Regions from separate parts of the Empedobacter stercoris genome, predicted to be linked through region 2. Evidence: riboswitches for the same ligand, from Rfam matches in the RefSeq annotation. Region 2 holds a riboswitch; the other holds the start of a gene.
The links. A riboswitch is a leader RNA that binds a small molecule or an ion and turns the genes downstream of it on or off. The one in region 2 is predicted to bind cobalamin.

Region 1 (6,067 bases), 410 kb from region 2:
TTTTAATAAACGAGAATTTATCCCTAATTCTTTAGCTTTCTGAATCAAAAATTCATCTTCAGATGAGCTATGCAATAACACTAAAGGTATTTTTGTTTGTTTCGACTCAACGTATTCTTTTATTTTCTGAATTGTTTCTAAACCATTTAAAACAGGCATGTGATAATCCATCAAAATAACATCATACACTTCACCATTCAACACTTTTTGCAACGCCTCCATTCCGTTATTTGCAAGGTCAGAAGTGATTTTTTTAAACTCTAACATATGCTTCAAAATAACCTGATTACTTTGGTTATCATCCACAATCAGAACATGTTTTATCTCGTCTAAATGGTCAAATTGTTGATTAAAATTATACTCGTAATCCACTTCCAAATCAAAGTAAAATGTAGAGCCTTTGTCGACTTCACTTTCCAATTCTAAATGACTTCCGAAGTAATTTAACAATTTATTTGAAATGGTTAACCCTAATCCTGTTCCTCCAAAACGTTTACTTACAGTACTATCTTCTTGTGTAAAAGCATCAAAAATTTTGGATTGTTTCTCTGGTTTAATCCCAATTCCAGTATCGCGAACAGAGAATCTAAGTTTCGCTTTCTTCCCTTCTTTAATTGGTTCGACTTGACTAATTTTAAGTTCTATTTCACCTTTTTCGGTGAATTTCACGGCATTCCCAAGTAGATTAATCAAAACTTGTTTTAGACGAACTTCATCAATCCAAATAAATTGAGGTAAATTATTATCTATATTCAACAATAATTCAATTTTTTTGTTTTCGGCTTGATAAAGAATCACATTGATTACTTGATTTCCTAACTCGAACAAATTATTTTTTTCTATCAAAACATCCATTCGACCGGATTCAATTTTAGAGAAATCTAAAATATCATTTATTATTGACAATAATGAATTTGCAGAATCATTAATAAAATTCAAATATTGTTTTTGAGTCGGATTAAGTGGCGTTTTCAACAATAAATCAGAGAAACCAATCACACCATTTAACGGCGTTCGAATCTCGTGGCTCATATTTGCTAAAAATTCAGACTTTGCCTTACTAGCGAGATCAGCATTCTTTTTAGCTTTTTTAAGTTCTTTATTTTTCTTGACAGATTCTGTTATATTTTGCGAAAACATAATCAGACCACCAATCTGTTTTTTGTTGATATACCACGGATGAATCGCCCATAAATAGTGTTGATCCGTATCATATTTTGGTGTGCGATAAATCATATCTTCATCCGAATAACTTTCACCTTGCAAACAAGCGTCATAAATCGCTTTTCTTTCTTCTGGAACATTGTACATTTCATAATGAGATTTTCCGATCACATTTTTCTTTTTTACTACAAATTCATCACACCATTGATTACTCAAAGTTAGATAATTCATATCCTTATCAAACATTGCAACAGATGCAGGTACATGATTAATAAATGTTTCGAAAATAGCTTTTTGTCGAGCCAACTCTAACGTATAACGTTTTCTCTCATCAATATCCTGAAAAGTTCCAAAAACGCTAACACATTTTCCATTTACGAACTCTGGAATTCCTTTACATCTTACCCAAATTGTTTTTCCTTTTTGGGTAACTATTTGTAACTCCATATCATATCCGATTCCTTTTTCTACCGCATCTCTAAAAGCTTTCTTTATTTTTGGATAACTACTTTTTGCTTCATAAAAATTGAGTGAAGTTTCTACATTTGGTTCATAATCTAGTTCAACTTCATGGATTTTTTTCGTTATATCAGTCCAAATTAATTTTTGCTTAACTAAATCGTATTTCCAACCTCCAACATTGGCAACTTCGTACGTATGATCTAGTAACTGACGAACACGATTCAAGTCTCTTTCCAAGATTATTCGTTGCGTCATATCAACCGCAGTACTCATCACAATCGGATTTCCATCATTATCTTTGTCCAAAATATTATTGTATAACCAATATGTTAACGAACCATCTTTCTTAATCAAGCTCATCAAACCAGAATCTTGCTTTTTACTTAAAATCGTCTCTATATAGATTTGATATTCTTTTTGATTAGATTTTGGGATTAATTTTTTAAGATCCAAATCTTTCGATTCTTCTTCAGTATAACCTATCGATTCTAAACCTTTTTTGTTAATGGATAAAATATTACCATCCAAATCGTGAATCGTCATTAAACCAAGCGAAGAATTGAAAAAATTTCTAAACTTACGTTCACTGTTTTCTAGTTCCTCCTTTTTAGAGTTTTCAAGTGTAATATCTCGTCCAAATAAGAAAATCTCGTTATCATACGAAGTGTTTAATTTAGTATACCATTCAACCATTTTTTCTTCTTTCGTTTCTATTGAACACATCAAACATTTGAAGTCAATAGAACCTGAATTAGTTTTCAAATCAGCCAAAAACATTTGAACTTTTTTCTTATCCTTTTCCGAAACAAAGTCTAAGAAATTTTTTGAACGAATTAATTGGTCATTTTTAACTTCTAAAACTTTTTTAAAAGCTGGGTTAATTGATTTCAATACACCATTAATATCAGCAACTCCAATTAAATTATTCGAAATTTTATAGATATTTTGAAAGTAAGCAGCGTCTTTTTTTCGTTTTTTACTGACCAATAATTTTGTAATATTTTTCCCTAATTGAATCAATAAATTGCGTTGTTTTTCGTCTAACGTTCTTGGATAATGATCGTTTACACATAATGTCCCCAAAACATTTCCATTGTCATCAATCAACGGAACACCAGCATAAAACTTAATATTTGCAGCTTTTACTCCAGCAATATTTTTTGCAGGTTCAAATTTCGTCACATCATCAATCACCAAAATTTCTTCTTCCATTAAAGAAAATTGACAAATAGTTTGTTGACGTGGAACAATATCTACATCTATTCCACAATTTGCTTTAATCACTTGATAATTTTCATCAAAAATAGAAATTAACGCAATTGGCGCATTACAAATCAAACTCGCAGCATTTGCAAAAACCTCCAACTCTTCGTCTTTATCATGTCCTTGCAAATTATAATCGTAAACGGCTTGCAATCTTTGCTTTTCGTTCGTTGGGATGTGAAAATTTTCCATTAAAAATTGATCTTATTTAAAAGGTAAGTAGAGGTGGTTAAATATATTACATAATTATAAATTTTTGTAATCAATTAATTTTAAAAAAGTTTAATTTTTTCAAATCATAATTATTTTCTTACATTAGTTGCACAAAAGGGAATCGAGTGCAAATCTCGAGCTGTCGCGCAACTGTAAGTAGTGAACACTATAAGCCAGACCACTTTTTAGATGATGCTTTCGCGATTGAAGCTCAATCAAAACTACAATAATCTCGGTTTTTGTTGAATTGATTGCACTTGATTTCGAAAGCATTTTTATTAAAACTTAGTTTATAAAAACATGCTAAAAGAAGAAATTCAACACCTTATTGACCTTAAAACAAAACCTCTTGGAGCTTTAGGTTTATTAGAAAAAATCGCTTTGAAGATTGGTTTAGTTCAACAAAAAAATCATTTAGAATTAGTTAATCCACATCTAATTGTTTTCGCAAGCGATCATGGTATTTCACAATCTGGCGTAAGTGCTTATCCTGCGGAGGTTACACCGCAAATGGTTATTAATTTCCTAAATAATGGGGCTGCTATTAATGTTTTTTGTAATCAAAATGAAATCGATTTAACAATTGTTGATGCAGGAGTCAATTATAATTTTGAAGATTATTCGGTTCTGAAAAATTGCAAAATTGCAAAATCAACCAAAAACTTTTTGTACGAACCTGCAATGAATGCAGAAGAATTGCAACAATGCTTTGATCATTCGAAGAAAATTGTTGATGAAATCGCTCAAAACGGAACGAATATTATTGGTTTTGGGGAAATGGGAATTGGAAACACTTCATCTGCATCAATGATTATTCACTATTTAACTCAACTTCCACTTGAACAATGTGTTGGCCGAGGTACAGGCTTGAATGATGAACAATTACAAAATAAGATTAATATTCTGACTCAAGCAAAGGAAAATCAAGGTGAAATAAATGATCCGAAACAAATTTTAGCAACTTTCGGAGGTTTTGAAGTCGCGCAAATGACAGGTGCAATGCTCGCTGCTTATGAACATAATATGCTGTTGATGATAGATGGTTATATTGCTTCAGCTGCAATTTTAGTCGCATCGAAATTGAAACCTGAAATTTTGAAAAACGCTATTTTTTGTCATCAAAGTGATGAAATTGGACATCGTTATCTATTAAATTATTTCAACGAAGAACCTATCTTGAAAATCAATTTACGCGTAGGAGAAGGAACAGGTTGTGCTTTGGCTTATCCAATTATTAAAAGTGCAGTAAATTTCTTTAATGATATGGCAAGTTTTGAATCTGCTGGTGTCAGTAATAAAGAAACTGAAGTGGAATGCTAAAAAAAGAAATTACTTATTTCCTAACGGCATTGATGTTTTTTACTCGAATTCCAATTCCATTCAAGATTCCTTACAGCAACGAAATTATGAATCAATCGCAAAAATATTATGCTGCGGTTGGCTTATTGGTTGGTTGTTTTAATGCAATTATTTATAGTGTTTGTCAATTTATTTTACCTGTTGATATTGCAATTATTATCACCATGATTACAAGTATTTTGTTGACTGGTGCTTTTCACGAAGATGGTTTTACTGATGTCTGCGATAGTTTTGGAGGAGGTTATGGTAAAGAAAAAATTATGACAATTATGAAAGATAGCCGAATTGGAGCTTATGGAGTTATCGGTGCAATCTTGTTATTGTTATTAAAATTCACCTCTCTGAAACACATTGCAGAAGATAATTTTTGGTTGATTATTTTCACTTTAATTGCTGCACATTCGGTAAGTCGTTTTTTTTCTGGAATGATGATTTACACCCACGAATATGTCACCGATATTGACAAAAGCAAATCAAAACCAATGGCGAGTAAAGCTTTACCGATTAAAAACTTGCTCATAAGTTTTCTATTTTGTTTACTTCCTTTTATAGTTTTTGGCGAATGGAAATTCTTGTTGATTTTACCACTTTGTTATATAGGTAAAGTCTATTTGGGTTGGTATTTTAAGAAATATATAGGCGGTTATACAGGCGATTGTTTGGGAACTGTACAACAAGTTACCGAAGTTTTATTTTATTTAGGAATACTGATTATATGCAAATTTTTGTAATACGACATACAAAAGTCAAAATCCCTTCATCGGTTTGTTACGGACAAACCGATGTCGATTTGACAGACACGTTTTTAGACGAAGTAAAAGAAATACATGCTAAAATCGATCACGATTTTGATACTATTTTTTCGAGTCCATTGAATCGTTGTCAACAATTAGCCTACACTTTTTCTACAGAAATTATTTTAGATAATCGATTGAAAGAATTCAATTTTGGAGACTGGGAAATGAAACCTTGGAACGAAATTCCTTCGGAAGAAATCAATCCATGGTACGATGATTTTGTAACGATACCAACTCCAAATGGCGAATCGATGTACGAAATGTTTTTACGCATCTCTGATTTTATGAACGACTTAAGAAATACCAAACTTCAAAAAATATTAATTGTTGCTCATGGCGGAGTAATTCGATTAATATGGTGTTATTTGTTGCAAATACCAATTAAAAATGCATTCAAAATCCCTGTAAATTACGGTGAAATTTTTCAGTTTAATTTAGGTGAAACAAATGAGGAAGATTTTATAATGAGAAAAATGTAGACTAATTCAACATCCAATCAACTAAACTTTCCTTCTCTACTATATTCCAAGAATGCGGATGTTTCTGACCATTTGCTCTAAAGCCTCTATTCTCCGTTTCAATAAACTCTACACTCTTCGCTCCAATTGCTTTCAAATGCGAAGCCATTTTTTTTAATTTAAAAGCATTCAAATCTTCATAAGTTCTATTTCTATTCGAACTTTGCCACTCTATATCTGGCTCACAATATAATCTTATCTTAATATTTTTTAAAAATTGAATATTCTTATTAGAATTTTTAGACATTAAATAGGGTGAATAATACTCGTAGTTCTGAATCGAATCTTCTG
Region 2 (6,067 bases):
GGATATTCGATACATTTGCACAAATTGAAGACTCCAATTATGAATCAATCAAAATATATCATCGCAGCCATTATAACTTACTTTATTTGGGGCTTTTTTAGTTTTGGTTTAAAACCTATTGCGGATTATCCTCCTTTGGATATTCTATTTTTTAGATTATACGTTTCGGTTTTCTTTTTAGTGCTAATAAACGTTGGTTTTAGACGAAGTAAAATGAAAGCTGACTGGAATTTGTTCAAATCTTTTGACAAAAAGAAACAAAAAAAATTAGGAAGCTTAATTGTTGGTGGTTCTGTAATTTTAATGACTAATTGGTTGATGTTTATCATCGTGATGAATCATATTAGCGTACAAGCAGCCTCGCTTTCTTACTTGGTTTGTCCAATTATAACCACCGTATTAGCTTTTATCATTCTGAAAGAACATTTGACCAAAATAAAATGGATTGCTGTTGGAATTAGTCTTTTAGCGTGCTTAATCCTTTCTATAGGTCATTTATTAGACTTAGTTTATAGCTTAATTGTAGCTTGTACTTTTGCATTATATATTATTATTCAACGAAGTTTGAATGTTTTCGATAGTTTCAATCTTTTAATGACCCAATTATTAATCGTTGCAATTTTGATGTTGCCGTTGGTTTTCATTTTTTCAGGACCTATTCCGACCGAAACAATTTTTTACCAATGCATTCTGATGATTGTTGTGTTATTCACAATTATTCCTATGTTCTTGAATAATTTTGCTTTGAAAGGAATCGATTCCTCTACGGTCGGCATTTTAATTTACTTGAATCCAATTATGAATTTCGCTTTGGCAATTTTTTATTATAATGAAGTTGTATCTCCAATGCAAATGATTGGTTATAGTCTAATTCTTTTAGCAATTATCGTTTTCAATTCGAAAACAATTTTTAAATTAAAAAACATAAAAAAATCCGAAGCTTAGCTTTCGGATTTTTTATTACTATAAAGAAGTAACTATTTGATGTAAACAGAATTTGGTCCAACACCTGTTGTAATCGCTGGATGCTTAAGACCTCCTTGCGCATTCTGAATTAACAAACGACCACTTGATTTGAAATCTTTTGCATCTAAAATATAGAACGTATCGCCTTCTACATTAAATCCATACACATTATCTGCACCTGTAATATAGTCTGCTTTCGTTGGTAAATTTGTTGCATTTAAAGCCATTGAATAAACAGAATTATTCAAAATATAATACAATTTATTATTTTTCGCGACCAAGAAATCTGGATGTTCTCCTTCAGGGAAATTCATTTCTAATTTGTCTTCACTTGCAAGATTGTATCGAACTAATTTCCCTTTTGATGGTGTCCCCCAAGAAACACCTTGCGAAAGCACATATAAATTTCCGTTCTGAATCGTTAAATCAGTCGGAACTTCTCCAACATTAACTGTTTTTCTATCTGATGTTTTAAGGTCAATAATTGAAACTGTTTTACCAATTCCCCAACCTCCTTTTTGTGCAACGTACAATTTTCCATTTTCAAGAATCATCTTTTCTGGACCTTCATCCACCGAATATTTTTCAACAAAAGATAAATCACTCATCTTATATTTTGCAATAAAATCATCAGTAGAAACAGCTGGATCTCCCCAATTAGAAATATACAAGAAATCATTATCAGCAACCACGTAACGAGGATTGTTCATTGTTGAAGAAGAAGGAATCGTACTTACCTTTTTAAACGTTGTATGATCAACAATTTCTACTTTATTCGATGCATTAACAACGATATATGCTTTATTTCCTTTAAAAAAAATACTTTGTCCAACTGATCCTAATTGAGCCCCTGCATTTGCAGTTTTGAAAATATCTTGAATTGGATTTGTTGTACTTACATCTTTAGTTGGATCAAAATAAGTAATATCCGAATTAGACGAGTTCATATTTCCTTCGTTCAAAACAAAAACTCCCTTCGAATAGTTCCCATTTTCAGGGTCGTTGCTTGGTCCATCATCATCATTTGAACACGATTGTAAAAAAACTCCAGCTAAAGCGATAAACGCAATAGATTTAAATTTTATCATAGTTTTAAAATTTTATTTGTATTTGTAAAGTATAATTTATGCCTGGTTGCCAACGGTTTTCTTGTGTTTGGTAATGTTGATTAAACACATTATTCACTCTAATAAAAACGCTATAAAGTGGTGAAATCGTATAACTTAACCCTAAATTAGTTACCCAAAAATTATCAATTATTTTTTCTTCTTCCGAATCAGAAAAGACTTTACTTGTGTAACTGTTTTGAACAAAAGCAGATAACTGTTTGTACGTATATTGTGCACTTGACGTCCATTTGTGACGAGGCGAATACATTAGTTCTTTGTTTTTCGATTTGTCTTTTGTTCTTGTGAATCCGTAAGTTGTATTAAATGTAAAAGCATTCCATTTGTAATCTCCTATCAATTCAAAACCATATGTTTCGGCTCGGTTAACATTTCGAGGAATCCAATACGAAGAGTTCGATTGACTCGGAATCCATTGAATCATATCACTCAATTTATTGTAAAAAATATTGGTTTGAATGTTTAAATTTTTACTGATAAAATCATTCCCAATTTCGAATTGATAAGCCGATTCTGATTTCAAATCTGGATTTCCTCCCGTTTTCCAAAACAAATCATTGTAGGTTGGATTTCTGAAATTTTTCGAAATATTTCCTCTTAATTGATAGGAATTGATAGGACGATAATTGAAGCCTAAAGAATAAATAAAAGGATTTTGATATTGGTTAGAAAAATCTTGGCGAACACTCGCTTCATACGCAAAATGATCCGATAATTTATGTTTTGCAATCAACGCAAAATTGAGTGAATTTTGATCACTTTTGCTCAAATTATTTCCACTTCCTTGATTATAATTTGCTTCGGATGAAATCGCTACTTCAAAATTAGATGTCAATTGATGATTCAAATAATATTTCAATACATAATTATCAACCTCTAAATCGTCAGAATATGTATGGTGAATGTTGTTGAAAAAACTACTTTCTTCTCTTACATAAGCCAACTTTAATTGCGATTGCCACGTTTCAGTTGGATTAAAATTCCATTCCGTCATCACACGATAATCGTTATTGTCGTAACCCGAAGGCGTAGAACCTATATCAACCAATGGAAATTCTCGGCTACCAAAATTAAACATCGAATATAGTTTTAATTCATTTTTCGAATCGATTTTATACCCAAAATTGGCATTTATCGTATTGAAATAATATTTTCCGTTCAAGTTCTTCTTCATAAAATTTGGAATCGAATAATCGTTATCCGATTGACTTCTTACATAAGCTAAAGAAGAACTTAATTTTTCTGTACTATAGTTGAGTTTATATTTTCCAGACCATGTATCAAAACTTCCATAACCCAAACTTATTTTTTGATTAAGACCTTTATTGTATTCAGTCTTATTCAGCAAGTGAATTGTTCCACCTATTGCCCCTGTTCCATATGCGATACTTCCGCCACCAGGTTTTACAATCATTCCGTCAAAAGAATTGCTCGTAAATAAATTAAAATCAGTTTGTCCAGTTGTTTGCGAATTAACATTAATTCCATTCCAAACAACAGCGGTGTGCGAAGCCAAAGTTCCACGAAAAGAGGGAGAAGAAACCATTCCTCTACCATTTTCTTTAAAATACAGCGGTGTTTGCGCTTGCAAAACTTGGGTAAGTTGATTCGGATTTTGCTCTAAAATACTATCATTGAGTTTGATTACACTTTGCGATTTATAATGATTTTTGAGAAAAACATCATTCATAATCAAAGGCTTCAAACTAATGGTATCTGTCTGTGCGAAAGCAATTCCTGCAATCAAATTAAAACAAAGAAAAAATTTTTTCATATTAAAAAGCTGTTTTTCCTCCGAAAACATTTTCTATTCATTCGTTATCAATGGCAGGTTTCCTGACTTGTTCTCATTTTTTATATCCTTCCCGATTTCTCAGTGGATTTGTAGTAAAAAGATAGGGAGAATTTACATTTGCGGGGACAGTTTTGGAATTGAACCAAATTCCCTTTTAACTCACTCGTTGAGCACCATTTTGTGCAAATGTAAAGAAAAGTGCTTGAAATATGAATACGTGATTGTTAAATCATTAAAATCAAATCAATAATTGAATACTTTTTCAATTATTTTCTGTCCCAAATTGTCACTCGATTTATTGGGATTTTTTATTGAATAAATTCGTTTTAAATAATTCACAAGTTTTTTATTACATTTGCTTTAGGAAAAAATATAATAAAAGAACGAAATCGCATAAAATGGCTATAAAAACATTTAGAGAAGTAATCGCAGAGGCAATGAGTGAAGAAATGCGTCGCGATGAATCTGTATTTTTAATTGGAGAAGAAGTAGCAGAGTATAACGGCGCCTACAAAGCTTCGAAAGGAATGTTAGACGAATTTGGTCCAGAACGTGTAATAGATGCACCAATCGCAGAAGCTGGTTTTTCTGGAATTGCAATTGGTTCTACAATGACAGGATGCCGTCCAATCGTAGAATACATGACGTTCAACTTTTCATTAGTATGTATTGACCAAATTATCAATAACGCCGCTAAAATTTATCAAATGTCAGGAGGGCAATTTAACTGTCCAATTGTATTTAGAGGACCTACTGCTTCTGCAGGACAATTAGGTGCAACGCATTCACAAGCTTTTGAAAATTGGTATGCCAATGTACCAGGTCTTAAAGTGGTTGTCCCTTCTAATCCTTATGATGCAAAAGGGTTATTAAAATCTGCAATTCGTGACAACGATCCAGTTATTTTTATGGAATCTGAACAGATGTATGGAGATAAAATGGAAATGCCAGATGAAGAGTACACAATCGAAATTGGTAAAGCAGAAATCAAACGAGAAGGAACAGACGTAACATTGGTTTCTTTCGGTAAAATTATTAAGCAAGCTTATATTGCTGCTGATGAATTAGCAAAAGAAGGAATTAGTGTAGAAGTTATTGACTTGCGTACAGTTCGTCCATTAGATTATGATACGATTTTCAAATCGGTGAAGAAAACAAATCGTTTGGTTGTTTTAGAAGAAGCATGGCCTTTCGCTTCAGTTGCTTCAGAAATTACCTATATGGTTCAACAAAAAGCATTCGATTATTTAGATGCGCCGATCAAACGTATTACAACTAAAGATACCTCAGCACCTTACGCTCCTAACTTGTACGAATCTTGGATTCCAAATGCAAAAGATGTTATTGAAGCTGTAAAATCAGTTATGTATAAATAATATTAAGATTATCAACTATATTTGTAAAGTCTAGCATACATTTTGCTAGGCTTTATTTTTTTTAACCAAATCTCATAAATGAAAAGTTATATAACAGCTTTTTTTATAGTTGTTCTAGCCTCTCTACAGGCACAAGTAAAAATTCAAGGAAAAGTAATAGATGCTGAAACCTTGAAGCCAATTCCTTATGCAGATATTCGATTACCTGAACTAAAGGTTAGTGCAACATCAAATTCTGATGGTACATTTTATATCGAATCTACTTCTAATGCAGAAAAAATAGTCATTTCGAAAAGTGGTTATGAAATTTCGGATTATATCATCGAAAATAAAATCGATTATAATTTCATTGCGCAATTATTTTTAGCGGAAGAAGAAGGACAAGAAATTGATAATAATCAATCAGTTGATTTACAAGAAGCTGTTGTTTCGGCAAAGAAAAAGCGTCTTAAAAAGAAAGAAAACCCTGCCTACGCTATTTTAAGAGAGGTTTGGAAACGTAAAAAGAAAAACGGTTTAAAGCTAACGCCACATTATCAATATGATGAATATGAGAAGTTGCAATTTGATATCAGCAATATCGACTCAAGTTTTATGAAGCGTAAGATTTTCAAAGGAATGGAATTTGTATTTGAAAAAATTGATACATCTTCTATTAATGGAAAAACATATTTACCCGCTTTTCTGAATGAATCAATTTATAAAATAGCTGGTATCAATCAACCTTCTACAAAAGAGCGTCGCGAATTAATTGCCAATAAAACATCTGGATTCGAGAACAATGAAATTGTAGCATCAACAGT

Region 1: linked by a shared signal. The riboswitch ahead of cobT (nicotinate-nucleotide--dimethylbenzimidazole phosphoribosyltransferase) and the one ahead of NZD85_RS10675 (TonB-dependent receptor) in region 2 are both predicted to bind cobalamin.

What each region holds. Positions count from the first base shown of each region.
Region 1 is NZ_CP104209.1:2,667,624-2,673,690, reverse strand. Features, by position in the region: gene NZD85_RS12670 (response regulator) at 1-3,081, opposite strand, end outside; cobalamin riboswitch at 3,185-3,304, shown strand; gene cobT (nicotinate-nucleotide--dimethylbenzimidazole phosphoribosyltransferase) at 3,403-4,422, shown strand; gene NZD85_RS12660 (adenosylcobinamide-GDP ribazoletransferase) at 4,416-5,192, shown strand; gene cobC (alpha-ribazole phosphatase) at 5,177-5,737, shown strand; gene NZD85_RS12650 (thioesterase domain-containing protein) at 5,739-6,067, opposite strand, start outside.
Region 2 is NZ_CP104209.1:2,253,828-2,259,894, reverse strand. Features, by position in the region: gene NZD85_RS10685 (EamA family transporter) at 40-945, shown strand; gene NZD85_RS10680 (DUF5074 domain-containing protein) at 978-2,054, opposite strand; gene NZD85_RS10675 (TonB-dependent receptor) at 2,059-3,867, opposite strand; cobalamin riboswitch at 3,903-4,081, opposite strand; gene NZD85_RS10670 (pyruvate dehydrogenase complex E1 component subunit beta) at 4,287-5,264, shown strand; gene NZD85_RS10665 (DUF5686 and carboxypeptidase regulatory-like domain-containing protein) at 5,343-6,067, shown strand, end outside.